Regions from separate parts of the Streptomyces sp. NPDC002206 genome, predicted to be linked through region 2. Evidence: riboswitches for the same ligand, from Rfam matches in the RefSeq annotation. Region 2 holds a riboswitch; each other region holds the start of a gene.
What was found. Region 2 has a riboswitch for cobalamin ahead of ACWCP8_RS16835 (prenyltransferase/squalene oxidase repeat-containing protein). Riboswitches for the same ligand answer to the same signal wherever they lie in the genome.
Positions count from the first base shown of each region.

Region 1: another riboswitch for cobalamin. It lies ahead of ACWCP8_RS15245 (cobalamin biosynthesis protein); the one in region 2 lies ahead of ACWCP8_RS16835 (prenyltransferase/squalene oxidase repeat-containing protein).
Region 3: another riboswitch for cobalamin. It lies ahead of ACWCP8_RS00395 (ribonucleoside-diphosphate reductase subunit alpha); the one in region 2 lies ahead of ACWCP8_RS16835 (prenyltransferase/squalene oxidase repeat-containing protein).
Region 4: another riboswitch for cobalamin. It lies ahead of ACWCP8_RS06150 (CbtB domain-containing protein); the one in region 2 lies ahead of ACWCP8_RS16835 (prenyltransferase/squalene oxidase repeat-containing protein).

Region 1 covers NZ_JBSFCW010000006.1:277,102-284,523, forward strand. Annotated here, with positions in the region: gene ACWCP8_RS15225 (cobyrinate a,c-diamide synthase) at 1-66, opposite strand, end outside; gene cobO (cob(I)yrinic acid a,c-diamide adenosyltransferase) at 60-668, opposite strand; gene ACWCP8_RS15235 (putative cobaltochelatase) at 668-2,683, opposite strand; gene ACWCP8_RS15240 (cobyric acid synthase) at 2,859-4,418, opposite strand; gene ACWCP8_RS15245 (cobalamin biosynthesis protein) at 4,415-5,395, opposite strand; cobalamin riboswitch at 5,547-5,675, opposite strand; gene ACWCP8_RS15250 (hypothetical protein) at 5,841-6,074, opposite strand; gene ACWCP8_RS15255 (inorganic phosphate transporter) at 6,087-7,373, opposite strand.
Region 2 covers NZ_JBSFCW010000007.1:277,061-284,482, reverse strand. Annotated here, with positions in the region: gene ACWCP8_RS16845 (energy-coupling factor transporter transmembrane component T) at 1-655, opposite strand, end outside; gene ACWCP8_RS16840 (SCO2322 family protein) at 652-1,341, opposite strand; gene ACWCP8_RS16835 (prenyltransferase/squalene oxidase repeat-containing protein) at 1,338-2,603, opposite strand; cobalamin riboswitch at 2,696-2,846, opposite strand; gene ACWCP8_RS16830 (phosphomannomutase/phosphoglucomutase) at 2,936-4,297, opposite strand; gene ACWCP8_RS16825 (glycoside hydrolase family 13 protein) at 4,290-5,894, opposite strand; gene ACWCP8_RS16820 (Gfo/Idh/MocA family protein) at 5,891-7,138, opposite strand; gene ACWCP8_RS16815 (glycoside hydrolase family 130 protein) at 7,135-7,422, opposite strand, start outside.
Region 3 covers NZ_JBSFCW010000001.1:79,876-87,297, forward strand. Annotated here, with positions in the region: gene ACWCP8_RS00370 (extracellular solute-binding protein) at 39-1,322, opposite strand; gene ACWCP8_RS00375 (GntR family transcriptional regulator) at 1,628-2,404, shown strand; gene ACWCP8_RS00380 (DUF3311 domain-containing protein) at 2,610-2,864, shown strand; gene mctP (monocarboxylate uptake permease MctP) at 2,861-4,516, shown strand; gene ACWCP8_RS00390 (GNAT family N-acetyltransferase) at 4,660-5,160, shown strand; cobalamin riboswitch at 5,214-5,338, shown strand; gene ACWCP8_RS00395 (ribonucleoside-diphosphate reductase subunit alpha) at 5,482-7,422, shown strand, end outside.
Region 4 covers NZ_JBSFCW010000002.1:277,287-284,708, reverse strand. Annotated here, with positions in the region: gene ACWCP8_RS06165 (SDR family oxidoreductase) at 58-807, opposite strand; gene ACWCP8_RS06160 (GNAT family N-acetyltransferase) at 999-1,574, shown strand; gene ACWCP8_RS06155 (CbtA family protein) at 1,656-2,429, opposite strand; gene ACWCP8_RS06150 (CbtB domain-containing protein) at 2,458-2,676, opposite strand; adenosylcobalamin (AdoCbl) riboswitch at 2,680-2,828, opposite strand; gene ACWCP8_RS06145 (histidine phosphatase family protein) at 2,941-3,552, shown strand; gene ACWCP8_RS06140 (Asp23/Gls24 family envelope stress response protein) at 3,800-4,294, shown strand; gene ACWCP8_RS06135 (hypothetical protein) at 4,331-4,486, shown strand; gene ACWCP8_RS06130 (dihydrolipoyl dehydrogenase family protein) at 4,721-6,163, opposite strand; gene trxA (thioredoxin) at 6,280-6,654, shown strand; gene ACWCP8_RS06120 (aldehyde dehydrogenase family protein) at 6,735-7,422, opposite strand, start outside.

The DNA of each region.
Region 1 (7,422 bases), on a different contig from region 2:
CGCCACGGTGGTCTTGCCGCTGCCGGAGGCCGGCGCGGCAATCACCAGTCGCGGAATCGTCACCACTCGATGCCCCTCTGGCCCTTCTGCCCGGCGTCCATCGGGTGCTTCACCTTCGACATGTCGGTCACCAGATCGGCGGCCTCGACGAGCTTCTCCGGGGCATTGCGTCCGGTGATCACCACATGCTGCGTGCCGGGACGGTTGCGCATCACCTCGACCACCTCGTCGGTGTCGATCCAGCCCCAGTGCATCGGGTACGCGAACTCGTCGAGGACATACAGCTTGTACGTCTCGGCCGCCAGGTCACGCTTGACCTGCTCCCAGCCCTCCCGGGCCTTCTCCTCGTTGTCCGTGTTGTCGCCGTGCAGACCGCGCTGCACCCACGACCAGCCCTCGCCCATCTTGTGCCAGGCGACCGTGCCGCCCTCACCGCTCGCGCCGAGTACCTTCAGCGCGTTCTCCTCGCCGACCTTCCACTTCGCCGACTTGACGAACTGGAACACCCCGATCGGCCAGCCCTGGTTCCAGGCGCGCAGCGCGAGTCCGAACGCGGCCGTCGACTTGCCCTTGCCGATACCGGTGTGGACGAAGAGCAGCGGACGGTTGCGGCGCTGGCGGGTCGTCAGCCCGTCGTCCGGCACGGTGGTCGGCTGTCCCTGCGGCATTAGGCTGCCCTCCTGTTGGATCCGTTGGTTCCCTGAACGTCTCGGACGAGTCCGGCGATCGAGTCGGCCCGCAGCTCGTCGAGCGTGACGGCGGTGCCGCCTAGATCGCGCGCCAACCGGCCGGCCAGCCCGAGCCGCACGACCCCCGACTCGCAGTCCACGACGACGGACGCCGTGCCCTCGGCCTCGTGCAGCCGCGCGGCCCGCGCGGCCAGCGCCACCGGGTCCGGGCCGCCGGTCGCCCGCCCGTCCGTCACCACGACCAGCAGCGGCCGCCGCGACGGATCGCGCAGCCGCTCCACCCGCAACACGTCATGGGCCTTCAGCAGCCCGGCCGCGAGGGGGGTACGCCCACCGGTCGGCAGCGTCTCCAGGCGTGCGGCGGCCGTGTCCACGGACGACGTCGGAGGCAGCGCCACTTCGGCGCCCTTGCCCCGGAAGGTGATCAGACCGACCTTGTCCCGCCGCTGGTACGCGTCCAGCAGCAGCGACAGCACCGCGCCCTTCACGGCGCCCATGCGCTGCCGGGCGGCCATCGACCCGGATCCGTCCACGACGAAGAGCACCAGGTTCCCCTCGCGCCCCTCCCTGGTGGCCTGCCGCAGATCATCGCGCCGCACCACGAGGCCGCGCCCGGTGCGTCCGCGCGCGTGCTGGTGCGGGGCGGCGGCCTGCACGGTCGCCGTCAGATGCAGCTTGGTCAGCAGCCCCTCGGGCCGCCGCGCACCGGTCGTGCGACCGTGCTCGGTACGCGCCCGGGACCGCCGCCCCGCCGCACCCTCACCGATCCCCGGCACGCTGAGCATCTTCGTCCGGAACGGCTCGGCAGCTCGTACGGGCTGCTGCTCACCGCCCCCGGCCGGGCGGCCCTGCGAGGGGAGTCCGGGCGTGTCGCCGTCACCCGCCTCGGGCTGCGGCGGCGTGTCGGGCCCGTCCCCCTGCGGCGGCTGCCCGCCCCCACCCGGCCCGTCCGGACCGGGGTCGTCCCCGCCGCCGTCCCCGTCACCGCTGTTCTGCTCCAGCGTGTCGTCGAGTTTGTCCTCGTCGAGACCGGGCGCGTCGAAGGGGTTGCGGCGGCGCCGGTGCGGGAGCGCGAGGAGCGCTGCCTGCCGGACGTCCTCGGCGAGCACGTCGGTACGTCCCGCCCATGCGGCCAGTGCGGTCGCGGTGCGGGCCATCACGATGTCGGCGCGCATCCCGTCGACCTCGAAGGCCGCACAGGTGGCGGCGATCTGCCGCAGGGCACGGTCCCCGAGCGCCACCTGAGGAAGGAGTGCCCGCGCGGCAGCGATCCGCTCCCGCAACGCACCTTCCTCCTCGGCCCACCGGGCGGCGAACCCGGCCGGATCGTCGTCGTACGCGAGCCGCCGCCGCACCACCTCGACCCGCTGGTCGGTCTCGCGCGACGCCGCGACCTCGACGGTCAGCCCGAACCGGTCGAGCAACTGCGGCCGCAGCTCGCCCTCTTCGGGGTTCATCGTCCCGACGAGCAGGAACCGTGCGGCATGCCGTACGGAGACGCCCTCGCGCTCCACGTACGAGGCGCCCATGGCCGCCGCATCCAGCAGCAGGTCCACCAGGTGGTCGTGGAGCAGGTTGACCTCGTCGACGTACAGGATTCCGCGATGTGCATCGGCGAGGAGCCCCGGCTCGAACGCCTTGACCCCCTCGGTGAGCGCCCGCTCGATGTCGAGCGCCCCGACGAGCCGGTCCTCGGACGCGCCCACCGGCAGCTCCACGGTCCGAGCCGCGCGCGACACGCCGCCCCCGGCCTCGTGAGGCCCATCGGGACACGCGGGATCGGGCAACACGGGGTCACACGAGAACCGGCACCCGGAGACGACATCGACCTCGGGCATGAGCGCGGCAAGCGCCCGCACGGCGGTGGACTTGGCGGTCCCCTTCTCCCCACGCACGAGCACACCACCGACAGCGGGCGATACGGCGTTCAGCAACAATCCGAGCCGCAGATCGTCCTGCCCGACGATGGCAGTAAAGGGGTACGGGGTACTCACAAAGCCTCCTTGACGACGTCATCCATCCAAGAACCGGCGCTCCGTCCAGGCCCGCCGTCCAACGTGTCCGGGCGGCTGCTCAGCCCGTCCCGCCCCTGAGGACCGGAGTCCGGGGCGGAGCCCCGGTCACGGGAAGGGACGGGTACGGGAACGGAGCCCGTCGCGGGTGCCCCCCTCACGCCGACCCCCCGGTCACCCCGGCGCCGCGCGCCCCACGGGCCGCCGGCACCTCCGGGGCACCGGGGCCCACGAACGGCAGTCCTCCCGGCACCCCCGCCTCGATCAACCGCATCAACGCCCCCGTATCCGCATGTTCCTCGATCAAATCCCCCAGCCGGTCCAACTGCTCCTCCCGCAGCGCCCCGAAACTCGTGTCCGGCGCCGGCACGAATCGCCGCCCCGCAGCCGCCGCGACCTCCACCAGGAATTGCCGCCGGAACGCATCGCTCTCCAGCGAGCCGTGCCAGTGCGTCCCCCACACCGCCCCCACCCGGCACCCGTCCAGGAACGGCTCGCCGCCCCGCACATCGGCGACCCCGTGATGGATCTCGTACCCCTCCACCGGCTCCCCGAGCGCCGAACCGACCGGCCGGGCCAGGGTCTTCTCCCGGTCGAACCGGATCCGTACCGGAAGCAGCCCGAGCCCGTCGACCTGCCCGGCCCGCGACTCCACCTCGTCCTCGATGCGCTCACCGAGCACCTGGAACCCGCCACAGATGCCGAGCACCGGACGCCCCTGCGCGGCCCGCCGCAGCAGCGCGTCGGCCAGCCCCCGTTCGCGCAGCCAGGCCAGCGCCTTCACCGTGCCGCGCGTGCCGGGCACGATCACCAGGTCCGCGTCGGCCAGCTCCTCCGCCCGGTCCACGAACCGCACGACCACACCCGGTTCGGCGGCCAGCGCGTCCACATCGGTGAAGTTCGACATCAGCGGCACCGCGCACACCGCGACCCGCAGCACGTCCTCGCCGTGCGGCGGCGCGACGACCGACTCGCGTACGGCCCCGCGCAGCGAGACCCGCAGTCCGTCCTCCTCGTCGATGCCCAGGCCATGGACGAACGGCAGCACCCCGTACGTCGGCCGCCCGGTCAGCCCGTGCAGCATGTCGAGCCCCGGCTCCAGCAGCGACACGTCGCCGCGGAACTTGTTGACCAGATAGCCCGCGATCAGCGCCTGGTCCTCGGCGCCGAGCAGCGCCGTCGTACCGAAGAAGGAGGCGAAGACACCGCCGCGGTCGATGTCGCCGACGACGACCACCGGGAACCGCGCAGCCCGCGCGATCCCCATGTTCACGATGTCGGTGCGGCGCAGATTGATCTCGGCCGGGCTGCCCGCCCCCTCGCAGATCACCGCGTCGTACGTGCCCCGAAGCTGCTCCAGACAGTCCACGACCGTGGAGAGCAGCGACTCCTGCCGCCCCCCGTGGTAACCGCGTGCACTCATCTCGCCCACCGGCCTGCCCATCAGGACGACCTGGCTGGAGCGGTCGCTGCCGGGCTTGAGCAGTACCGGGTTCATCAGCGCGGTCGGCTCCACCCGGGCTGCCTGGGCCTGCATCGCCTGCGCACGTCCGATCTCCGCGCCCTCGCGGGTGACGAACGAGTTCAGCGACATGTTCTGCGCCTTGAACGGCGCGACCTTCACCCCTTGGCGCACCAGCCAGCGGCAGATGCCTGCCGTGACGACGCTCTTGCCCGCGTCCGACGTGGTTCCGGCGACCAGCAGTCCGCCGCTCATCTTCCGCTCCGTCCCGCGGCCGGGCGCCGCCCCGTGGACGACCGCCGTCCCGCGATCAGCCGGCCCGCCGCGCACACGCCGAGGGCCAGCACCCCCACCCGGCGCGAGAGCCGCACCGCGCGTTCGATGTCCTCGGTCTCCACCGCACGGCCCGCCGCGCCGTTCAGCACCGGCCGGTGCTCGACACGGCCGCCGTACGCGAGGGTCCCGCCGAGCCGTACGCCGAGCGCGCCCGCGAACGCGGCCTCCACCGGACCCGCGTTGGGGCTCGGGTGCTTGTCTGCGTCGGCGCGCCAGGCCCGTACCGCCCGACGTGGCTGCCCCCCGGCAGCCACGGCGAGCGCGGCCGTGAGCCGGGCACCGGGCCAGCCGACGACGTCGTCCAGCCGGGCCGAGGCCCAGCCGTAGCGCAGATGGCGGGGTGATTTGTGCCCGACCATGGCGTCGAGGGTGTTGACGGCCCGGAAGGCGACGAGTCCGGGCACGCCGCCCAGCGCGCCCCACACCAGCGCGCCGACGACCGCGTCGGAGGTGTTCTCGGCGACGGACTCCACCACGGCGCGGGCGATCTGCGGCCCGTCGAGGGAGTGCGGGTCGCGGCCGCACAGATGGGGGAGCCGCTCACGGGCCAGTGCGATGTCACCGGCGGCCAGCGCGCCGCCGATGGCGCGGGCCTCGCGCCCCAGCGAGGTGCCGCCGACGACCGACCAGGTGGCGGCCGCGGTGAGGGCGACGGATGCGGTGGGATGACGGCGTACGGCACGGGCGGCCAGTGCGGCTCCGCCCGCGGCGCCTCCGGCGCAGACCAGGGTGTGCAGTGCGCCCCACCCGCGGTGGTCGCGCCACAGGTGGCGCTCGACGGCCGCGGCGGCCCGTCCGAATGCGGCGACCGGATGCCGCCGGCGGGGATCACCGAGCAGCAGATCGCCGATCAGACCGGCCGTGGCGCCGTACGCGAAGATGCGGTCGGCTCGCACGGCTCAGCCGGCCGTTGCGCCTCGAAGGACCTTCGTACAGTCGGCTCTTGGTGGGAGCGGCACAGAAACGGACGACGACGCACGGCAGCCGGGCATGGCGATATGTCCTCACTCAGGGTCCGCGCCCTGGTTCGACGTGACCGGCGGCGAGAGTCTCCTGGCTCCCGGATCCGCAGTTCCCCCGGCCTTCCAGCCCGCCTGCGCGAGCCGTGACTTCCGGTGTGGGGGACTGCTCCCCGGTGACAGTGGCGGGACCGCGCCGGATTCGCACCGGCTTCCTCTGCTGTCGCCGTAAATGGCTCCGGCAGTCCACCACGCTCCGCGAATGCCCGTCAACCTGGCCTTGACCTGCGGCGGCGCAGTGTGCGCAGACGCACATCGGGCCGGACACACGCGAGGTGTGTCCGGCCCGGTGAGACCCCGATGACGGAGTGCGGGTAGGTGCTCAGGCGACGATCAGATAGATCCCGTACGCGACCGCGGCCGCGCAGAGCCCGAAGCAGAGGTACGCGCCGGTGCGGGCGAGTGCCAGGGAGCCCGAGGTGGAGCCGCCCTGCGCCGCCGGTTCCGGCTGCTTGGAGAGGCCGACGATGCCCAGGGTGAAGAGGCCCACCAGCGCCACGGTGACGACGAGGGAGACGCCGAAGACGGAGCCGAGAGCTGCCCAGTCGATGTTCATGGTGATCTGTCCTTACACCGTGGCGGGCCGCGCCGGATCGGCGACGGTTCCGGCCGGGGCCGGGATGGTGGTCTTGAGGTCCGTGTCCGTGGCTGCGGTGGCGTCCACCGTCGTGGCCGGAGCCGCGGCCCCGGTGGGCGGCGGGGTGACGGCCGCCATGGCGGTGGTGATGACACCCGCCGGTTCGGCGTCGGGAGCGACATCGCCGTGACCGACCGGCTTGCGGCGGGACAGCAGCCAGATGGCGGCGGACCCCCCGATCAGCAGCATGGCGACGACGACGACACCCCAAGTGCCCTGCTTGGTGAGGAATTCCGCGCCCGCACCGACCAGACCGGCGGCCGGCAGGGTCAGACCCCAGGCGATGAACATCCGAGTCGCGGTGGACCAGCGGACCACACCGCCCCGGCGGCCCAGTCCCGCACCCATCACGGCGCCGGAGCACGACTGGGTGGTGGAGAGGGAGAAGCCGAGGTGCGAGGAGGCCAGGATGACCGTGGCCGCGCTGGTCTGGGCGGCGAAGCCCTGCGGCGGCTTGAGTTCGGTGAGGCCGCTGCCCATGGTGCGGATGATGCGCCAGCCGCCGAGGTAGGTGCCGAGCGCGATGGCCATACCGGCGGAGACGATGACCCAGACCGGCGGGTTGGAGCCGGGGGAGAGAACGCCGCCGGTGACCAGGGCCAGGGTGATGATGCCCATGGTCTTCTGCGCGTCGTTGGTGCCGTGGGCGAGCGAAACCAGTCCGGCCGAGGCGATCTGGCCGGCGCGGTAGCCCTTGGCGGTGGCCTTCTCCTGGGCGTCGTTACCGACCTTGCCGCCGATCCGGTACGTCAGCCTGGTCGCCAGCAGTGCGGCGAGACCGGCGACGACCGGGGCGGCGACCGCGGGGAGCAGCACCTTGGTGACGACGGTGCCGCCGTCGACCGAGGACCAGCCCGCCGACATCACCGCGGCGCCGATGAGACCGCCGAAGAGGGCGTGGGAGGAACTGGACGGCAGGCCGACCAGCCAGGTCAGCAGATTCCACAGAATGGCGCCGACGAGGGCCGCGAAGATGACTTCTGTCCGCAGCCCGTTCTCGTTGATGATCCCGCCGGAGATCGTTTTGGCGACCTCGATCGACAGGAACGCGCCGACCAGGTTGAGAGCGGCGGACATGGCCACCGCTGTCTTGGGTTTGAGAGCGCCGGTCGAGATGGTGGTGGCCATCGCGTTGGCGGTGTCATGGAAACCGTTCGTGAAATCGAACACTAGAGCTGTCACGATCACAATCGCGAGGAGCAGCGTGATGTGTTCCATTTACCCAGGCAATCGCTCGACGTCATTGGCTCGTGGACCGTAGGCAACC
Region 2 (7,422 bases):
CTTCCAGCACCGGCAGTCCGATCTGCAGGACGGCCTTGATGCCACCCGCCGGGCGGCCCCGCAGCCGCCGTGCGGTGCGCAGCCGCACCACATCGGCAACCATGTTCGGTGCGAACGTCATCGCGACGACGACCGCGACGCCCGCCTCGTACAGTGCGCCCGGCAGCGACTTCAACAGGCGGGCCGGGTTGGCGAGCGAGTTCGCCGCGCCGATGCAGATCAGCAGGGTGGCCAGCTTCGCCCCGTCGTACAGCGCGAAGAGCAGCTGTTCGGCGGTGACCCGGCCGCCGATCCTGACGCCCTGCGCCCAGTCGGGCAGTGGGACTTCGGGGAGGGTGAACACCGGGTGCGTACCGGGGATCGGCGAGCCGAGAAAGACGGAGAACAGCAGCCGCACGCCGACGACGAACAGCCCGATCCTGATGAACGCCCCGTACGAACGGGCCCACGGCGCATCCGTCCGGCGCGCCGCCACGACGTAGCCGGCCACCCCGACCAGCAGCCCGAGCAGCAGCGGATTGCTGGTCCTGGAGGCGGCGGTGGCCAGCCCGAGCGCCCACAGCCACCAGGCCCCGGCGGGCAGGGCGTTGCTGCGGGTCGCCTCGGGGGCGCGCAGGGCACGGCCCGGCCGGGCCGTGCGGGCAGAGACGGTCATCCGCGGCGGCGGGCCTGCACGACTGCGGCGACGCCGAGCAGAAGGACGGCGGCGAGACCGGCGAGAACCCCGGCGGACGGACCGCCGCGGCCGCTCCCCGGGTGGGCCGAGGCGGACGGGCTCGCGGGCGCCTGCGGCGTACCGTCGGCGTGCCCGGTGCCGGAGACCTGCTCACCGCAGCCCGAGGCCGGATAGCCGGAGATCGCGCAGAGCAGTGCCTCGCTGCTGTAGCGCAGCGGCTTGGCCACGGAGGCGAGGGCCTCCGCGGCGCTCGCGTCCTCGGCGACCTGCGCGCATGCGGTACGCGGCGCGGGCGGCGTCTCCCCGTCCGGGGCGTCCGCCGCCGTGCCGGGGTCGATGACGAGCGCGACCCGCTTGGTGCCGTCCTTGGCGGGGGTGTCCGCACAGATCGCCGCGAAGTCGGGGGCGCGGCGCGGTTTCGCCGAGTCCTGGGAGTCCTCGCTCACCGAGAACCGGAAGCCCTGCACCGCACCGTCGTCCGGCCGGACCAGCGACGGGCCCTGGGTGGCGTACGCCCAGCCCGTCCCCTTGCCCTCCCAGAACGACCAGTAGCGGTAACCGGCCGCGTGGGCGGTGCCCGCACCGAGCACGGTCAGGACGGCGCCGAGAACGAGCAGCAGGGCGCCCGCCGACGGCCACCCGGATCGATTCCCCGCTCGGTTCACAGCTGCGGGGTCTTCCGGCGGCTGCTGATGAGGAAGCCGACGCCGGCACCGGCGGCGAGACCGATACCGACGAGCCACCACACCCCGAGACCGGCGTCGTCGCTGGTGCCGTCCTGCGCCGCGTAGTCGCTGGTGGCCGGCGAGGGCGTGTGGACGGCGGCCGGCTTCGGGCCGGTCGCGTTCAGCCGCTCGACCAGGTCGACACCGCCGAAGTCGCGGGCATCGGTGCCGGTCGTGTGCGCGGCCACGACCAACTGGGCGTAGGCGGCGGGGCCGTTCTCCGCCGCCCAGGGCGCGGCGTTCTTCTTCAGCCAGCCGAGCGCGCCGGCCGCCTTGTCCTGGTGGCCCGCGGCGGCCAGGGCGACGATCGCGTCCGCGGTGTTGCCGAAGTCGGGCTGCTCGGTGGTGTCGGTGGCGCCCGGCATCGGCGGCTGGTTCAGGTGGCCGGTCTTCGCGAGGGCGCCCGCGAGATAGTGGGCACCGTTCTGGGCGGCCTGCTCGGGCTTGACGACGGCACCCTTGTGGCAGGTGGGCGCCTTGTCCTCGGACGCGGAATTGTTCCAGGCGGCCAGCCCCTTGCCCATCGAACCGAGCACGCCGGCCGCGGTGGCGTCCGCGTTGGCGGCGAGCTTGCCGGCCTTGTCCGGCTGGTACGCGAACGCGCCGCCGTCCTTGCCGCCGCACGGGATCGCCAGCTCGAGCAGCGCGTCGTACGGCGTCCTGCCGCCCTCGGTCGTCACGTCGCCGAGCCGCCGGCCCTGCTTGGCCAGCGCGCCGATCACGATCGAGGTGGAGTTGGCGTCGCTGGGCGAGCCCGGGTTGTAACCCCAGCCGCCGTCCTCGTTCTGAACGGACTTCAGCCAGTCGACCCCGTTGTCGACGGCATCGCCGTGCCCGCCGACCTCGGCCAGCGCCTGGACCGCAGCGGCGGTTGCATTGGTGTCCGTCATGGTCTTCGCGTCGCACGGCTTGCCGACATCTGCGCGGTACGAGGCGTAGGCGCCGCTGTCGCACTGCTGGGCGACCAGCCAGTCGACGGACGCGGTCGCGGGCGTGACCCCTTCGAGCCGCTGGGCGATGAAGGCCAGCGACTGCCTCCAGACCCCGTCGTACGTCGGGTCCTTGGTGCCGTACAGCCCGGACGGCAGCGCGACGGACGGGGTGGGCGACGGAGACGGCGCCGCCACCGCGGCCGGGGCAGCGGCCGCACAGAGCACGGTGGCGGTGGCGGCGAGCGTTGCTGCGGTGCGGCGAACGGTCATGGTGGGCTGGGCCTCTCCTGCGGTGGGAACCGGGCACAGGCACACTCAGGCACCAGGCTCCGGCCCCGTATGCCTCGACGGTGCCGGTCACCGGGGTTCCGGTGACGCGAGCCGGTCACGACCGCGGACAGGGCATTCCGGCTTACCGCTGTGTCAGCGGCTCACGGTTGCGTGGTCAGCGCCGGATTCGCACCGGCTTCCCCCTGAACGGGCATGATGACGACTCGCACACTCTACCGGGGCGTAGCCCGCCCCTTCGGGCCGAGGGGCGCCCGGAACAGCGACGTACGTCACCTGTGGGCAGGGTCGGGACGGAGCGGTGGGAGAGGAGGTCAGTCCCTGATGACCGCCAGTGCCTCATCGCGCACCCTGGCCATGGTGGCCTCGTCCCGGGCTTCGACGTTCAGGCGGAGGAGCGGCTCGGTGTTGGAGGGGCGGACGTTGAACCACCAGTCCGCTGCCGTGACGGTCAGGCCGTCGAGTTCGTCGAGGGTGATTCCCTCACGGCCGGCGTAGGCAGCGGTGACCGCGGCGAGGCGGTCGGCCCGGTCGGCGACCGTGGAGTTGATCTCGCCGGAAGCGGCATAGCGGTCGTACCCCGCGACCAGTGCGGACAGGGGACCGTCCTGCCCCCCGAGCGCCGCCAGCACATGCAGGGCAGCGAGCATCCCGGTGTCGGCGTTCCAGAAGTCCTGGAAGTAGTAGTGCGCGGAATGCTCGCCCCCGAAGATCGCCCCGGACCGGGCCATCTCCGCCTTGATGAAGGAGTGCCCGACGCGCGTACGCACCGGGGTGCCGCCGTGCTCACGGACCACCTCCGGCACCGACCACGAGGTGATCAGATTGTGGATGACCACGCCCGAGCCGCCATGGCGGGCCAGTTCCCGGGTCGCCACCAGCGCGGTGATCGCCGACGGCGAGACCGGATCGCCGTGCTCGTCGACGACGAAACAGCGGTCCGCGTCTCCGTCGAACGCGATACCGAGGTCGGCGCCCTCGTCGCGCACCCGCTGCTGCAGGTCGACGATGTTGGCCGGATCGAGCGGGTTCGCCTCGTGGTGGGGGAACGTCCCGTCCAGCTCGAAGTACATCGGGACCAGATCCAGCGAGAGGCCCGCGAAGACCGTCGGCACGGTGTGCCCGCCCATTCCGTTGCCCGCGTCCACCACCACCTTCAGCGGCCGGATCGACGTCACGTCCACCAGAGAGAGCAGATGGGCGGCGTAGTCCTGCAGGGTCTCCCGTTCGCCGACCGCGCCCGGCGTCGCGACCGGCTCCGGGGCGCCCGACTCCTGCCATGCCTCCACCAGCTCCCGGATCCGGGACAGGCCGGTGTCCTGGCCCACCGGGGCCGCGCCCGCACGGCACATCTTGATGCCGTTGTACCGGGCCGGGTTGTGCGAGGCCGTGAACATCGCTCCCGGCAGATCCAGCGCCCCCGACGCGTAGTACAGCTGATCCGTCGAGCACAGCCCGATCAGTGTCACCGCTGCGCCGCGGTTCGACGCACCCCGCGCGAAGGCGGCCGCGAGCCCGGGCGACGAGGGCCGCATGTCATGCCCGATCACGATCGCCTCAGCGCCCACGACCTGCACGAAGGCCGCCCCGAACAGCTCGGCCAGTGACTCGTCCCACTGGTCCGGAACCACCCCTCGTACGTCGTACGCCTTGACGAGCTGCGACAGATCAGCCATGGGAATGACCGCTTTCTTCCTTGGTGGTGAGCCAGACGGCAGTGTCCGGCGGGAGGGTGCGTCCCTGCAGGGGAGCGCTGCTCAGTACAGGGCGGCCGGGCAGGCCGAGGGTGTCGAGCGACAGCGGGTCGGGCCCGAGATTCACCACGCACCCCAACTCGCCCCGCCGGAAGGCGAGACAGTGGTTGCCGGGAGCGGTGTACCAGTGCAGGGCTGCGTGGGCCTCGGCCGGGTGCTCGCGGCGCAGGAGCAGCGCGGCGCGGTAGAGCGCGAGGGCGGAGTGCGGGTCGGCCAGCTGGGCCTCCACCGTGTGGGCGGCCCAGCCCTCCGGCTGGGGAAGCCAGCAGTCGTCCGGGGCTGCGGTGCTGAAGCCGTAGGGCGGCCGGCTGCCGGACCAGGGGATCGGGGTGCGGGCGCCGTCGCGTCCCCGGTCGGTGTGACCGGAGCGTTCCCAGAGCGGGTCGCGTATGCGGTCGTCGGGGACAGCGGCCTGCGGCAGGGCGAGTTCCTCACCCTGGTAGAGGTAGGCGGCTCCGGGGAGGGCCAGCATCAGCAGGGCTGCGGAACGGGCCCGCAGCTCGGATCCGTAGCGGGTGACGGGGCGTACCGCGTCATGGCTGGAGAGCACCCAGGTGACGGGTGCGTCCACGGAAGCGGTCGCCGCGAGGGAGTCGTCGATGACGCCGCGCAGCGCCTGCGCCTCCCAAGGGGCCTCCAGGAAGGCGAAGTTGAAGGCCTGCTGCATTTCGTCCGGGCGTATGTACCGGGCGAGGCGTTCCGGTGCGAAGACGGCGGACTCGGCCACCAGCACACGGTCCGTCGGGGCGACGGCGCCCGGCGGGGCCGGATGGGTGCTGAGAAGAGCGCGCCACTCCCGGTAGAGGGGGTGCAGCTCCTCCTGGTCGTAGTAGGGCATGAGGTGGTTACGGAGCGGGTCCTGGTGCTGGCCGGGGCCCGCGTCGGGCAGGCCCTCGGCCTTGAAGAGGGCGTGGGCCACGTCCACGCGGAAGCCGTCCACGCCGTGGTCCAGCCAGAACCGCAGGACGTCGGCGAAGTCGGAACGCACCTGCGGGTTACGCCAGTTGAGGTCGGGCTGTTCGGGGGCGTGCAGGTGGAGGTACCAGTCGCCGTCGGTGACACGGGTCCAGGCCGGGCCTCCGAACGCCGACTGCCAGTCGTTCGGGGGCAACCCGCCGTCCGGCCCCTGTCCGCGGCGGAAGAGGTAACGGTCGCGGGCCGCGCACCCCGTTCCCCCCGCCAGCGCCTCCTGGAACCACGGGTGCGCGTCGGAGGTGTGGTTGGGGACCAGGTCGACGATGACCTTCAGGCCGAGTCCGTGGGCGTGCCGGGTGAGCGTGCCGAAGTCGTCGAGCGTGCCGAGGTCCGGGGCGATCCCCGTGTGGTCGGCGATGTCGTAGCCGCCGTCGGCCAGCGGGGACGGGTAGCAGGGGGTGATCCATACGGCGTCGGCACCCAGATCCCTGAGGTGACCGAGGCGTTCGGTCACACCCGGCAGGTCCCCGATTCCGTCGCCGTTCGAGTCGGCGAAGGACCGGGGATAGACCTCGTAGCACACGGCGTGCCGCCACCAGGTCATGCGGCGCTTCCCTCGGAGAGGGCGACGGCCGGCCCGGGAACAGCGGCGGGCCGCCCGGGAAGTACGACCTTCTGCTCCGTGCCGGTCTCGGCTGCGCGCGTCGCTGCCCGGGCCACGGCCACGGCGGTCAGGCCCGCGTAGGCATCCGCGACCGGCGCGCCGCCCCCGTCGGCGCTGTGCAGCAGATCGGCGAAGGCGGCCCGCACGCTCTCCGTGTACACATACGGCTTGCGGGGCTCGCCGCCGAGGTCGATCACGGCTTCGACGCGGTGCGGGACGGTGCGTTCCGTGCCCCTGCCGCGGGCCGGGGCGGCGTCGCCCGCACCGCGGTGCACGGTGACCGTGATGCGCTCGCCGCCGTGCGGACGAAATCCCGGAACGGTCAGCAACTGACTCGACTTGTCCGGGAGTTGCTCCCACCGCGCGGCTTCCTGATCGTCCACCCAGGCCGTGATGGTGGCGTACGTCGGGATCCACCCGGTGATACGGGTCTCGGCAAAGCCGTGGTCCAGGCGCATCAGCTGGCGTTCGCAGCGGTGGGCGTGGGTGAAGGAGTGCAGATGGGTGGCGAGCACTCCGCCCGGGTGCACGGCGTCCGCGATCACCATGTCGACGGGGCCGCCGGGGCGGCGCACCGCCGTCGCGCGGACCGATTCGGGCTCGCTGCCCAGCAGCGCACGGGCCGCGTCGAAGAAGTGGACGCCGTGTTCGACGAAGATGCCGCCGCTGTGCTCCGGGTCCCAGAACCAGTGGTCGGGGCCGAGGTCCTGGTCGGCCGCGTCGTTCTCGAAGAGGAAGCGGCGGGGCGGGTCCAGCAGCCCTTCGGCGATGAGCTGCTGGACGGTGCGCAGCAGGGGGTTGTAGCGCAGGACGTGGTCGACGACGAGAGTGCCGGCCGAGCGGTCCGCCTCGTCGCGCACCCGGGCGGCGTCCTCGGTGGTGGTGGCAAGCGGCTTCTCGCAGAAGACGTGCTTGCCGGCGCGCAGGGCGGCGACGGCCATCCCCGCGTGGGTGGCCGGCGGGGTGGCGAGGGCAACGATGTCCACGCCCTCGGTGCCGAGCAGGGCGTCGAATCCGTCCAGGGCGGCGACGCCGTGAAGGTCGCCGAGCGGCTTCGCGCGCGACGGCTCGGGGTCGGCGACGGCAGCGATGTGCAGACCGGGCAGGCCGGCCACGGCGTCCAGGACATACGCCCCGAACGATCCGCAGCCGACCAGTCCGAGGCCGAGGGACGGCACCGTCACGAGGTGCGCTCCAGGAGAGCGACTCCGATGTGGGCGTCGGCCATGCCGTAGAAGACGTACAGCTTGCCGTCGACCTCCTCGATGGCGGTGGGGAAGACGACGTTCGGGACGGTGCCGGAGCGCTCCTGCTCCGTCTCGGGTGCCATCAGCGGCTGGTCGGAGCGTGCGATGACCTGCGACGGGTCGGCCGGGTCGAGGATCATCGCCCCGGCGGCGTAGGACACCTTCTGGTTCTGCGCGAAGGGGTCCTCGATGGAGCCGGACACACCGTGGTGAATGAGCAG
Region 3 (7,422 bases), on a different contig from region 2:
CCGGGGGGCGGTCGTTGCCCGCCCCCCGGCGCGTGCGGTCAGCTCGTCTGCGAGAGACGCTTGTTGATCTCCGACTCGACGGCCTTGGCGGCGTCGGCCGGGGACTTGCCGTTCAGAACCGCGGTCATGTAGCTCTTGATCGGGTTCGGCGCGTTCTCGACAGCGGCCCACTCGGGGATGAGCGGGGTGGTGCCACCACCGGCGGCGGCCGGGGCCGCGGCCTCGGCGGCGCCGTTGCCGGTCAGGTTGGAGTTGAGCGACTCCTTGTTCGGGATGACGCCGTTCTCCTTGGCCAGCTGGCCCTCGAACTGGTCGGACAGGGCGAGCTTCAGGAACTCCTTGGCGAGGTCCTGCTTCTTGCTGCCCGCGGCGACCGCGAAGTTGGAGCCACCGAGGAAGACGCCCTCGGGCTTGTCGGCGGTCTCACCCGGGATGGTGAAGTAGCCGATGTCGCCCTCGATCTTCTTGTTGGCCGCGATGGCCGTGCCGGCCTCCCAGCCCATGCCGACAAAGGCACCGACGTTGCCCTTGGCGAAGACCTCGGCCTGCTGCGGGGTCGCCTCGTCCTTGTCCTTGGGAGCCTTGGAGTAGGACTGGTACTTCTTGTAGAGCTCCATGGCCGCGGCGACCTTGGGGTCGGAGAGGTTGGAGACGTACTTGTCGCCTTCCTTCTTCACGAGGTCCGCGCCCTGACCGATGGTCAGACCATCGAAGAAGTACCAGTTCTGGCCGGGCAAGTAGATCGGCTCCGCCTTGCCCTTCTTCTTGATGGCGTCGAGGTCCTTGAAGAACTCGTCGCGCGTCTTCGGGGTGTCCTTGATGCCTGCGTCGGCCCAGACCTTCTTGTTGTAGATGACGACGCGGTTGGCGAAGTACCACGGGGCGGCGTACTGCTTGCCGTCGAAGACCGAGGACTTGTTGAGCGCGTCGACCCAGTCGCCGCCGATCTCCTGCTTGAGGTCGCTCAGGTCGGCGAGGCCACCGGTGGCCGCGTACGCCGGGGTCTGGGTGTTGCCGACCTCGATGACGTCCGGCGGGGTCGACTCGGAGAGAGCCGTCGTGATCTTCTGCTGGATGCCGTCCCACTTCTGGGTCTGGAACTTCAGCGTGGCGCCGGTCTTCTTCTTGAAGGCTGCGGTCAGGTCCTTGGTCCAGCCGGGAGGCGTGGAACCGTCCATGGCCCAGACGGTCAGCGTCTGGCCCTTGTAGCTGTCGGGGCCGGTCTTCTTGCCACTGTCGCCCTTGCCGTCGTCCGAGCCACAGGCAGTGGCACCGGCCATGAGAGCTACGACACCAATGGCCGCGATGAGTCCGCGCTTCACGACACCCTCCTCAGGGATGCAAGAGAATTCCCCCCACCACCCGAGATCGCCGTCCGTCGCACAACCTCATACGACGGGTACTGCCCGTGGGGCTGGGACCTGGTCTTTAATGGTTTAGACCAGTACCGGGAGCTTGGCCTAGACCTTTAGGGGTGTCAAGGGTGTATAAGAAGTGCACTCGCGTCCGTTATAGGACCGACACCTGAGGGAGGGCGACGAGCCGTGACCGGACCGTGCCACCATGTGAGCCGCGACAGATGGAGGAGCCGGTGACGGCAGCAGCGCAGCAGTCGGGAAGGCGGGCGATGGGTTCCGACGGGGGCAGTGCGGAGAACGGGACGGGCGCGGGCACCGGTGCGGCCACGCGTACCGCCCGCGTGCCGAAGTACTACCGCCTCAAGCGCCATCTCCTCGACATGACGGACACCATGCCGCCCGGCACCCCCGTGCCGCCGGAGCGGACCCTGGCCGCCGAGTTCGACACCTCGCGCACGACCGTGCGCCAGGCGCTCCAGGAGCTGGTCGTCGAGGGCCGGCTGGAACGCATCCAGGGCAAGGGCACGTTCGTGGCCAAGCCGAAGGTCTCGCAGGCCCTGCAACTGACCTCGTACACGGAGGACATGCGCGCCCAGGGGCTGGAGCCGACCTCGCAGCTGCTGGACATCGGCTACGTCACGGCCGACGACACCCTCGCCGGGCTGCTCGACATCACCACCGGCGGCCGGGTGCTGCGGATCGAGCGACTGCGCCTGGCCAGCGGCGAACCGATGGCGATCGAGACAACCCATCTGTCGGCCAAACGCTTCCCCGCACTGCGCCGTTCACTTGTGAAGTACACCTCGCTGTACACAGCACTGGCCGAGGTGTACGACGTACGGCTGGCCGAGGCCGAGGAGACCATCGAGACCTCACTCGCCACCCCCCGCGAGGCCGGCCTGCTCGGTACGGACGTGGGCCTGCCGATGCTGATGCTGTCCCGTCACTCCCTGGACGGACAGGGCGAACCGGTGGAATGGGTGCGGTCGGTGTACCGCGGCGACCGTTACAAGTTCGTGGCGCGTCTGAAGCGGCCGACCGACTGAGACGGCGGGCCCCGGCTCCTGACCGGCCAACTGCCCGAATAGGGACGGAGCACCAGGAGTCGGCCCCCCGGGCAGCATTCTCTCCCCCGGCCCCGGCACACCGTTGCCGGACCGAAATACGGACAGGGGGTGACGCTGGCCGGAACTCTCCCCTAGATTTCCTGCGCATTACAACAGGTGGTCAGCGAGGGGACGGAGTCGCCATATGCCAGAAGAAACAGACACGAAACCACCAACGGTCACACCTATGAGGGTGGTCATCGCCCTCTGCCTCATCGCGCCGTTCGTGGCGATGCTCTGGGTGGGTTCGTACGCGAAGGTGGACCCGGCCTTCATCGGCATTCCGTTCTTCTACTGGTACCAGATGCTCTGGGTACTGATCTCCACCGCGCTCACGATGGTCGCGTACAAGCTGTGGCAGCGTGACCAGCGCTCCCGCAAGGGGGGTGCTTCCGCATGAAGGACGGCGTGAACGGCGTCGCGCTCGGCGTCTTCATCTTCTTCTTCCTGGCCGTCACGGTCATCGGCTTCATGGCCGCGCGCTGGCGCAAGGCCGAGAACGAGGCCAGCCTCGACGAATGGGGGCTGGGCGGACGGTCGTTCGGCACCTGGGTCACCTGGTTCCTGCTCGGCGGCGACCTGTACACCGCGTACACCTTCGTCGCCGTCCCTGCCGCGATCTACGCGGCAGGCGCGGCCGGCTTCTTCGCGGTCCCGTACACCATCCTCGTGTACCCGTTGATCTTCACCTTCCTGCCGCGGCTGTGGTCGGTGTCGCACAAGCACGGGTACGTCACCACCTCGGACTTCGTCCGCGGCCGCTTCGGATCGAAGGGGCTCTCGCTGGCGGTCGCCGTCACCGGCATCCTCGCCACGATGCCGTACATCGCGCTTCAACTCGTGGGCATCCAGGCGGTGCTTGACGTGATGGGCGTCGGCGGCGGCGAGAACACCAACTGGTTCGTCAAGGACCTGCCGTTGCTGATCGCGTTCGCGGTGCTCGCCGCGTACACGTACTCCTCCGGGCTGCGGGCCCCCGCGCTGATCGCGTTCGTCAAGGACGGGCTGATCTACCTGGTCATCGCGGTGGCGATCATCTACATCCCGATCAAGCTGGGCGGCTTCGACGACATCTTCGCCAAGGCCGGCGAGGCGTTCTCGCAGACCAACCCCGCAACCGGCAAGCCGCGCGGCGCCCTCGCGCCGGCCGATCCGGGCCAATGGGGCTACGCCACTCTGGCCCTGGGTTCGGCGCTTGCACTCTTCATGTACCCGCACTCGATCACAGCGACGCTCTCCAGCCGCAGCCGTGACGTGATCCGGCGCAACACCACTATCCTGCCGCTGTACTCGCTGATGCTGGGCCTGCTGGCGCTGCTCGGCTTCATGGCGATCGCCGCCGGGGTCAAGGTGCAGAACGGGCAGCTGGCGATCCCGCAGCTGTTCGAGAACATGTTCCCCGACTGGTTCGCCGGGGTGGCGTTCGCCGCGATCGGTATCGGCGCGCTGGTGCCCGCCGCGATCATGTCGATCGCCGCTGCCAACCTCTTCACCCGGAACATCTACAAGGACTTCCTGAAGCCCGACGCGACCCCGGCCCAGGAGACGAAGGTCTCCAAGCTGGTGTCGCTGCTGGTGAAGGTCGGTGCGCTCGCCTTCGTCCTCACGATGGACAAGACGGTCGCGATCAACTTCCAGCTGCTGGGCGGGATCTGGATCCTGCAGACGTTCCCGGCGCTGGTCGGTGGCCTGTTCACCCGGTGGTTCCACCGCTGGGCGCTGCTCGCCGGCTGGGCGGTCGGCATGGTCTACGGCACGATCGCCGCGTACGGGGTGGCGAGCCCGACCCAGGCGCACTTCGGCGGCTCCTCGAAGGAGATCCCGGGGATCGGCGAGATCGGCTACATCGGCCTGACGGCGTTCGTACTGAACGTGGTGGTGACGGTGGTGCTGACGTTCGTCCTGAACGCGGTGAAGGCCCCGGCCGGAATCGACGAGACGTCACCGGCCGACTACACGGCGGACGCGGGCGACCCTGGCGTGAAGGTCGAACTCCCGTTGGCCAGGCCCGAGCCGGCCGGCTCCCCCGACGCGAGCCCGTCGACCAAGTAGGCCTGTACGCCAGTCATGAATGTGGCCCGCCCGGCGACGGAGGACAAATCCGTGGCCGGGCGGGCCACACAGGTCTCGGACAGGAGCGGCACCTCTGGTGCCCCTGGGCGCGCGCCCCGCGCCCCGTACTGCAGACTTCCGCCATGGACATATCGATCAGGCCCGTCGACCCCACCGAACACCACCTCCTCGGCGAGATCACCGCATTCGCGTACCTCGACGACGGCCTGCTCGACCTCGGTGCCGACGACCCGTATCTCGAACAACTCCGCGACGTGCCGCGCCGCGCCACCGAGGCCGACGTGCTCGTCGCGGTCGGTGCCGACGGCCGGGTACTGGGCGGCGTGACATACGCACCGCCCGGCAACCCGTGGGCCGACATCGCCGGCCCCGACGAGGCCGAATTCCGGATGCTCGCCGTCGCGCGGGAGGCGCGTGGCCTCGGGACGGGTGAGGCGCTCGTACGGGCCTGTATCGACCGTGCACGGGGTACGGACGGCGTCGCGCGGCTCGTCCTGTCGACGCAGTCGGCCATGCTCGGGGCCCACCGGATCTACCGTCGGCTGGGCTTCGTACGGACTCCGGAGCGCGACTGGTATCCCATTCCAGGCCTCCAGCTGCTCACCTACAGCCTCACCCTGTGAACCCCGTACGACACAACATGTGGGGGCCGTCTCATAGGGCGGCCCCCACATGTATGCTCGTGCTCGCTGTCGCCGCAGGGAAATCCGGTGTGAATCCGGAACTGTCCCGCAACGGTGTGATCGGTGTACTTTTGCGCACCCTGTAAGTCCGAGGACCTGCCGACAGCGCGTCCGGCTCGACCGATCCGGACGCCCAGACGTCCGGGCCTCGCGGATGGGCCGGTGGACGCCGCACGGAGTGCTGCCCTCTTTTCCGGGCCTGCCTCTGCCCGGCTGCCCCGCTCCCCGCCCGGCCCCGAGCCGAGCGAGGGAGAGCACCACATGACCATCGCGCCAGCCGATCCGGCTTCAGTCGCCGAGTCCACGGGAACCGCGAACGACGGACCCGGGACCGCACTGCTGCGGACCCTGACCGACCTCACCGTCGATCTGCCCGACACCGACCCCGGTCGCGTCGCCGCCGCCGCGCTGCGCGGCCGCAACGCCCGGTCGGACGAAGCAGAGTTGCGTTCGCTGGCCACCGAGGCCGCCGCGGGTCTGATCTCCGAGGACCCCGCGTACTCCCGGCTCGCCGCCCGCCTCCTCACCCGCACCATCGCGGACGAGGCGGCCGGTCAGGGCGCGGTGTCCTTCTCCGCCTCGGTCTCCGTCGGCCACCGCGAGGGTCTGATCGCGGACCGCACGGCCGCGTTCGTGGCGCTCCACGCGGCCCGGCTCGACGCGCTGGTCGAGCAGTCGCTCGCCGACGGCGCCGACGACCGGTTCGGCTACTTCGGACTGCGGACGCTGCACAGTCGCTACCTGCTGCGCCACCCGCACACCCGTCAGGTCATCGAGACGCCCCAGCACTTCATGCTGCGGGTCGCGGCCGGTCTCGCCGAGGACGACTCGGCGCGCGCAGTGGACGAGGTCGCCTCGCTGTACGGCCTGATGAGCCGCCTCGACTACCTCCCTTCCTCCCCCACACTCTTCAACTCCGGCACCCGGCACCCGCAGATGTCCTCCTGCTATCTGCTGGACTCGCCACTGGACGAGCTCGACTCGATCTACGACCGCTACCACCAGGTGGCACGACTCTCCAAGCACGCGGGCGGCATCGGCCTCTCGTACTCCCGGATCCGCGCCCGCGGTTCGCTGATCCGCGGCACCAACGGGCACTCCAACGGCATCGTGCCGTTCCTGAAGACACTCGACGCCTCGGTCGCCGCGGTGAACCAGGGCGGCCGCCGCAAGGGCGCCGCCGCCGTCTACCTGGAGACGTGGCACGCGGACATCGAGGAGTTCCTGGAGCTGCGCGACAACACCGGTGAGGACCAGCGGCGTACGCACAACCTCAACCTGGCGCACTGGATCCCGGACGAGTTCATGCGCCGGGTCGACACGGACGGCGACTGGTCACTGTTCTCGCCCGCCGACGTGCCCGAACTGGTCGACCTGTGGGGAGACGAGTTCGACGCCGCGTACCGGGCCGCCGAGGCCAAGGGCCTGGCCCGCAAGTCGATGCCGGCGCGTGAGCTGTACGGCCGGATGATGCGGACCCTCGCGCAGACCGGCCAGGGCTGGATGACCTTCAAGGACGCCTCCAACCGGACCGCGAACCAGACCGCCGAGCCGGGCCGCGTGGTCCACTCGTCGAACCTGTGCACCGAGATCCTCGAAGTCACCGACGACGGCGAGACGGCCGTCTGCAACCTCGGTTCGGTCAATCTCGGGGCGTTCGTGGCCGACGGTGAGATCGACTGGGAGCGGCTGGACTCCACCGTCCGTACCGCCGTGACGTTCCTCGACCGGGTCGTCGACATCAACTTCTACCCGACCGAGCAGGCCGGCCGGTCCAACGCCCGCTGGCGCCCGGTGGGTCTGGGCGCCATGGGGCTCCAGGACGTCTTCTTCCGGCTGCGGCTGCCGTTCGACTCCCCCGAGGCCCGCGCGCTCTCCACGAAGATCTCCGAGCGGATCATGCTCGCCGCGTACGAGGCGTCCTGCGACCTCGCCGAGCGGTCCGGTCCGCTGCCCGCCTGGTCCGAAACGCGCGCCGCGCGCGGTGTGCTGCACCCCGACCACTACGCCACCGAGCTGACCTGGCCGGAGCGCTGGGACGCGCTGCGCGCCCGGATCGCGAAGACCGGTATGCGCAACTCGCTGCTGCTGGCCATCGCGCCGACCGCCACGATCGCCTCGATCGCCGGGGTGTACGAGTGCATCGAGCCGCAGGTCTCCAACCTCTTCAAGCGCGAGACGCTCAGCGGTGAGTTCCTCCAG
Region 4 (7,422 bases), on a different contig from region 2:
TTTCGGTCGGGGTAGGAGAGGAAGAAGAGCGGCGGTCTGCGGCCGCAGCGGGCGCGGTCAGACGATGCCGCCGTTGGCACGCACGACCTGGCCGTTGACCCAGCGGGCGGGACCGGCGAGGAAGGCGACGACCTCCGCGATGTCCTGCGGAGTCCCGAGACGCTCCAGCGGCGCCTGGCCGGCAAGCTTGTCGATGGTCGCCTCGTCCTTGCCGTCCAGGAAGAGAGCGGTGGCGGTCGGCCCGGGGGCCACGGCGTTGACCGTGATGTCCCTGCCGCGCAGTTCGCGGGCCAGGATCAGGGTCATGGCCTCGACCGCGCCTTTGGTGGCGGCGTAGGCGGTGTAGCCGGGGAGGGCCAGCGACAGCACGGAGCTGGAGAAGTTGATGATCGCTCCGCCGCCGCGCAGGCGACGGGCCGCCTGCTGGTCGACGACGAAGGTGCCACGGATGTTGGTCCGGTGCATCCGGTCCAGGGCGTCCAGATCCATGTCGACGAGTGGTGCGAGCGTCATGACGCCCGCGGCGTGGACGACGACGTCGACTCCCCCGAAGGCCGCCTCCGCCGCATCGAAGAGCGCTGCTACCGCGGCCTCGTCGGCGACGTCCGCACGGTGGGCGATTGCCTCGCCACCCGCGGCAGCAATCGCCGCGACGGCGGCCTCGGCCTCGGTCCGGTTGCCCGCGTAGTTGATGACGACGGCGAATCCGTCGGCAGCCAGGCGCTCGGCGCTCTCCCGGCCGATGCCCCTGGATCCTCCGGTGACGACCGCGACCCGGCGTGCAGTGGTGGTGGTCTGCTCAGTCAAGGCATTGCTCCCGCTTCAGGGGGGCGGTGATGTCCGCATCCCGATGGAACAACGCTAACACCATTTGGGTAGCGTCGCTACCTTCTATGCGTAGCAACGTTACGCCCGTCGCTACCCACTCTTCGGTCGGTCAAAATTCCGATGCGTCGAGGTTGGCCGCCGTGATAGTCCGGCGAGTCATGGAAGCTCTTGTGACAACGCGGCTCGTGCTCCACCCACTGACCCCCGCGGAGGCGGAGTGCGTAGTGGAAGGCAGTCCCGGACCGGACGCCCTCTGGGCACCCGACTACCCCAACGACGGCGACCGGGCGGGCGCGAGGCACTTCCTGGAACACTGCGCGGATACCGGCAATCCTCATCCGTTCGGCGCCTACGAGATCCGCCTCCGCGAGGACGGGCACGCCATCGGTGGAGTCGGTTTCCATGGCGTCCCGGACGACCGGGGGCAGGTCACGATCGGCTACGGCCTGATACCGGCGATGCGCGGCAAGGGGTACGCCTCCGAGGCCCTGCGTGCGCTGCTGGAGTTTGCCCGCGCCGCGGGTGTCGCGTCGGTGAAGGGCGACGCCGACGTCGACAACACCGCGTCCCATCACGTCATGGCAGCGGCGGGTATGCACTTCGTCAGGGAGGACGACCTGCTGAGGCATTACCGGATCGACTGGCCGGCCGGATCGGCGGCCGAACCCGGGGGCGGAGCGACTGCGACGGACGAAGCCGCCGGTTCCGAGCCTTCTCTCCAGGTCTCCGCTCGACGTCCGTCGTGACGCCGGACGGCCGGACCCCGACCACGACTGAACCCGCCAGGCGTCTCCAGGCGGGTTCGGTCGTAGCGGTGTTCCGGCCGGTCAGTCGGCAGCGGTGGCCGTGCGGGATGCCGTGCCGCCGCCCGCCGGGACCGTGTCCGGTCCCGGCACCAGCAGCCGTTCGGTCAGATAGCCGAAGAACAGACCGAAAGTGGTCCAGAGCGTGACCTGAACGGCGAGGGTGGCGAGGCGGAACTCCCACAGCAGACCGGCCGGGAAGTCCTTGCCGACCTCGTTGAACGAGGGCAGGAAGGCGTAGGCGAGCCCGATGACGAGGACGTAGCCGACGGACGCGGCGATCGTCGCGTTCCAGTTGCCCAGCCGAGGAGCCAACCGCTTGCCGAGGATGACGGCCGCGACGGCGAGCAGCACGCTGAGAGCGACCATGAGGAAGAACAGGGCGGTGCGTTGGCCGATCGTGTCGGGGTTGCCGACGGCCGGCGGGTTGGCCGGGTACTTGAGGAACGGCACGACATACACGGTCAGCAGGGCGCCGAACGCGATCAGTGCTGCGGTGGCCCGCGGGCCGAACCTGCCGATGCGGCCGAGGGCGTAGCAGAAGACGAGCGCGGCGATGCCGCCGATGGCCACGCCGAAGACGAGGACACCGGTGGCGAGGCCGGCCGTGGACTGCATGGCGCGGCTGACGAGTTCCTCGCCGCCGCCGTGGTCGTGGCTGTGCGCCTCTTCGAGGGCGATCGCCGCGTCGACCCGCGACTCCCCGAGGAAGTAGGCGACGGCAAGTGCGAGCGCGCCCGCCACAAGGCCGGCCAGCATGCCGCGGACCAGTAGGGCTCTGACAGATATGGAGTTCATGAGGGGTTCCCCTGGCTTGCGCGGTGTGTCAGTGGCAGGGGAAACCGAGCAGGTGGCGACCGTCGTGGACCCATTCGTGGACACCCTCGCCGGAGATGACCGCAGTGGCGCCCTGCTCGGCGCCGACGAAGTACAGCAGGACGAGCATGAGAATGCCGAAGAAGACCGCCCATGGGGCGATGGCCTTCAGCGAGATGGGGGTGATGGCGGGTGATGCGACGGCGGCGGGGGCAGCAGTCTGTGCCATGGCAGAACCTCCTGGGGGAACACGCGTCCCGATCGTGGTGCCTGAGACGACAGTGCTGGGTCTGACTTCCCGTACGGATACGGGTTCACAGTGGCGCGACCGTGCCGGATTCTCACCGGACTTCCATCACACCGTCGTCATGTTCGTCGCGACCATACCGTCTGGGAGCACCCCGCCGCCATGGCACCATCTGCCCACCTCACAGCCCTGGATGCCATGGTGTGCTTACTGAAGAGGCCACAGTTCAGGGAGTTGACACGGGTGTTGACGGTACGGGTGATGTTGATCTCACCGGCGCTCAACGCAGCGCTGCGCGAGGCCCGCTTCGACGGCGACGCCCCGCTCGACGCGTCCGGTGTCCGGCGGGCGCGGGCGGCCGCGACCGCGGTGCCTGGTGCCGATCGCCGGGTGCACGGCCCGGACGAACGGTGCGCCGGGACCGCCGAGGCGTTGGGGCTGCGGTCCGATCCCGAACCTGCCCTTCGTGGCTGGGACTTGGGGCGCTGGAGCGGGCAACGGCTGGCGGAGGTGAGCCGGGACGAGCCGGAGGCGGTGTCGACCTGGCTGTCCGGCCCCTCGGCGGCCCCGCACGGCGGTGAGTCGCTGCTGGATCTGCATGCGCGGGTGGGCGGCTGGCTGGATTCGCTGCATCGGGAGGGTGCCGATGACGGCAGCGTGCTCGCCGTGGTCGAACCCGCGGTGGTGCGGGCCGCGATCGTGCATGCGCTGGGCCTTCCGTCGCAGACGTTCTGGCGGTTGGACGTCGCTCCGCTGACGCTGACCGAGCTCAGCGGGCGGTCCGGGCGCTGGAACCTGCGATGCGGGCGGTCCCTGGGCACCGGAACCGACGAGACCACCGCAGTGCACAGACGGTAGCCGGGGGGAGCCACCTCCGTGATGGACCGGGAATCACGTACGTCGCCTTCACCATGCGTCGCGACGGACTTCGCCTCCCTGTCCCGGACCGGAGGGCGGGCACCCGAGGCCGGACTCCCCCACAACAACCCACTCCCCTCAGCGGCGGGCTCGGCCATCCACCCTTCCGCCCAAGCAATGCCGACAAATGGTACGTAAAATGGCCAAGGCGATCGAGCCCACCTCCTCTTCGGAAGGGCGACCGACCATGACCGATCAAACACAGCTGAGCCGGCCCGAGACCACCCGCCCGGCGTCCGAGTCCACGCACGGACCGGGACCGCATGGCGAAAACCGCCGAACGGAACCCGGGGCACGGGGGCGTACCACGATCGCCGACGGTGTGGTGGCGAAGATCGCCGGGCTGGCGGCCCGGGGCGTGCCCGGAGTCCAGGGCATGGGCGGAGGATTCATCCGCGGTATGGGGACCGTGTGGGAGCGAGTGCCCGGAGCGGGAAGCCGGTCCGTCACCGGCGGTGTCAAGGTCGAGGTCGGCGAGGTCCAGACCGCGGTCGACCTGTCGATCATCGTCGAATACGGCTTCCCGATCGTCGAGCTCGCGGGCGATGTCCGGACCGAGGTGATCGCCGCCATCGAGCGGATGACCGGTCTGGAGGTCGTAGAGGTCAACATCACGGTGACCGACGTGAAGCTGCCCGACGAGGAAGAGGAGCAGCAGGCGCCGGAGAGGCGAGTCGTGTAGTGGTTCGCCGGACCGGATCGCGCCTGGTCGAAGGGGGTGACCATCGGCCATGGCGACGGCCTGTTCGGCGGCGGCATCTGCAAGAACGCTTCGGGCCCGAGTACGAGCGCGCTGTCGAAGCCGGTGACAGCCGCACGGCGGCAGAGGGTGATCTGCGCGACCACGAGCAACGGCACGACGACCTCGATCTGAAGCCGCTGGCCCGGCCCCGGACGACAGTGTGAGCGCAGCAGCCGTCGGTCACGTGGAGAAGCATGCATGTCTCGCCCGACGAGCTCGCCGCCACTTCGTCCGCACTTCGGGACGCGGGTACAGCGTGCGAGTACGCGGGGGCGACGGATCCCGACAACGCAGCGACCCCGTCTCTTGCCGGGGGGTCGGTCATGTCGGGATCCGTCCCTCCACGCGCCGGCACATCGTCCGTGCTCAGCCGCGGTACGCCTCCAGCAGGCGCAGCCAGACCTCGCTGATCGTGGGGAACGCAGGGACCGCGTGCCAGAGCCGGTCGATGGGGACCTCGCCCGCGACCGCGACGGTCGCCGAATGCAACAGCTCGCCGATGCCCGGCCCGACGAAGGTGACGCCGAGCAGGATCTCCCGGTCGAGGTCGACGACCATGCGGGCGCGCCCCCGGTAACCGCTCGCGTAGAGGCCGGAGCCCGAGACCGCGGCGAGGTCGTAGTCGACGGCGCGTACGCGATGACCGGCCCGCTCCGCCCCGGCGAGGGTGAGACCCACGGACGCGGCCTCCGGGTCGGTGAAGACCACCTGAGGGACGGCCGCATGGTCGGCGGTCGCGGTGTGGGCGCCCCAACGACCGGTCGCCTGCGGGGTGCCCTGGGCGCGGGCGGCGATCGCGGCACCCGCGATACGGGCCTGGTACTTGCCCTGATGGGTGAGGAGCGCCCGGTGATTGACGTCGCCGACGGCGTAGAGCCAGTTACTGCCCTCTACGCGGCAGCTGTCGTCGACCGGGAGCCAGGATCCGGGCTTCAGGGCCACCGTCTCCAGCCCGAGGTCGTCGGTGCGCGGGGCGCGGCCGGTGGCGAAGAGGATCTCGTCGGCCTCGATGCGCTCGCCGTTGTGCAGCTCGACGGTGACGGGGCCGTCCGGGGCTGTGCGGTTGACGGAGCTGGCCGAGACGCCGGTACGGATGTCGGCTCCGGCCTCGGTGAGCGCCTCGGCGACCAGCTCACCCGCGAACGGCTCCATCTTCGGCAGCAGGCCGTTGCCACGGATCAGCATCGTGACCTCGGCGCCGAGCGCCTGATAGACGGTGGCCATCTCCACGCCGACGACCCCACCGCCGACGATCACCAGGCGGCCCGGAACCTCCTTCGCGCCGGTTGCCTCCCGGCTGGTCCAGGGGTGGGCATCGGCGACTCCGGGCAGGTCGGGAACCACGGCGCGGCTGCCGGTGCAGACGGCGACGGCGTGCCGCGCGGTGAGCCGGTGTTCGGTGCCGTCGGGAGTGGTGACGGAGACCTGCTTCGTACCGGCCAGACGGCCCTGGCCCCGGTAGAGATCCGCACCGACGCCCTCCAACCAGGCGACCTGTCCGTCGTCGTGCCAGTCCGAGACGTACCAGTCACGATGGGCAAGGATCGCAGCCGTGTCCAGCGGGCCCTGCACGGCTGCGCTGAGGCCGGGCACCCTGCGCGCGTCGGCACGGGCGACGACCGGGCGCAGCAGGGCCTTGCTGGGAATACAGGCCCAGTACGAGCATTCGCCGCCGACCAGCTCCGCCTCGACGACCGCCGTACTCAGCCCGGCCGCGCGGGTCCGGTCCGCCACGTTCTCCCCCACCGGCCCCGCGCCGATCACCACGACGTCGTATACGGCGTTCTTCACAGCATCAGCATCTGTCATGGGGACAGTCTGGTGGTGGGTGTGGGCTGCGGCCACATGGGCAGGCGGAATAGCGCAAAGAAAGCCACCGTTGTCCGGGGACAGGTCCGAACGGGCACAGGAAGAGGTACAGACGCATGAGCACCGTAGAGCTCACCAAAGAAAACTTCGATCAGGTCGTCAGCGAGAACGAGTTCGTCCTGATCGACTTCTGGGCTTCCTGGTGCGGCCCGTGTCGGCAGTTCGCGCCGGTCTACGACGCGGCGTCCGAGCGCCACGACGACCTGGTCTTCGCCAAGGTCGATACGGAGGCGCAGCAGGAGCTGGCGGCGGCCTTCGAGATCCAGTCCATTCCGACGCTGATGATCGTCCGGGACAATGTGGCGGTGTTCGCCCAGCCCGGGGCGCTGCCGGAGGCGGCGCTGGAGGATGTCATCGGGCAGGCCCGGAAGCTGGACATGGACGAGGTGCGCAAGTCCATCGAGAACCAGCAGAAGGAACAGCAGCAGTAGCCTGCGCGCGCCGGAACTGTGGGTGGAGGAGGGCCCGGCCATCGGCCGGGCCCTCTCGGCGCTACGGAGGCGGACAGGCCCTAGAAGGGGTGGCCGGCCGGTTCGTGGCGCACGGTCGTCCAGCGCAGCTCGGTGAAGGCCTCCAGATTGGCCCCGCCGCCGAACCGTGCGCCGGTGCCGGACGCGGCGATGCCGCCGAAGGGCGCGACCGCCTCGTCGTTCACCGTCTGGTCGTTGATGTGGACGATGCCTGTCGGGATCCGGTCCGCAAGTTCCAGGCCGAGCGCGGTGTCACGAGTGACGATGCCGAGGGAGAGTCCGTACGGGCTGTCGGCGGCCAGTGCCGCGGCCTCGTCCAGGGTCTCGAAAGACCGCACGGGGGCCACCGGGCCGAAGACCTCCTCCGTGTAGGCAGGCGTGTGGTCGTCGACGTCGGTGAGGACGGTGGGGCGGTAGAACAGATCGCGGTGGGTGCCGCCGGCCGCGAGCTTCGCGCCACCTGCGGTGCTCGACTCGACCAGCCGGTGGATCTTGCCGAGCTGGCCGCGGTCGATGATCGGGCCGAGGTGGACCTGCTCACGGTGCGGGTCGCCGACCGCCAGCGCGTCCGCCTTGGCGACGAGCCGTTCGACGTACTCGTCGAGCAGCGAGGCGTGTACGAGGTGTCGGCCGGTGGTCATGCAGATCTGGCCCTGGTGGAAGAACGAGCCCCAACTGGCCTGGGCCACCGCGCCCTCCAGGTCGGCGTCCTCCAGAACGACAAGGGCG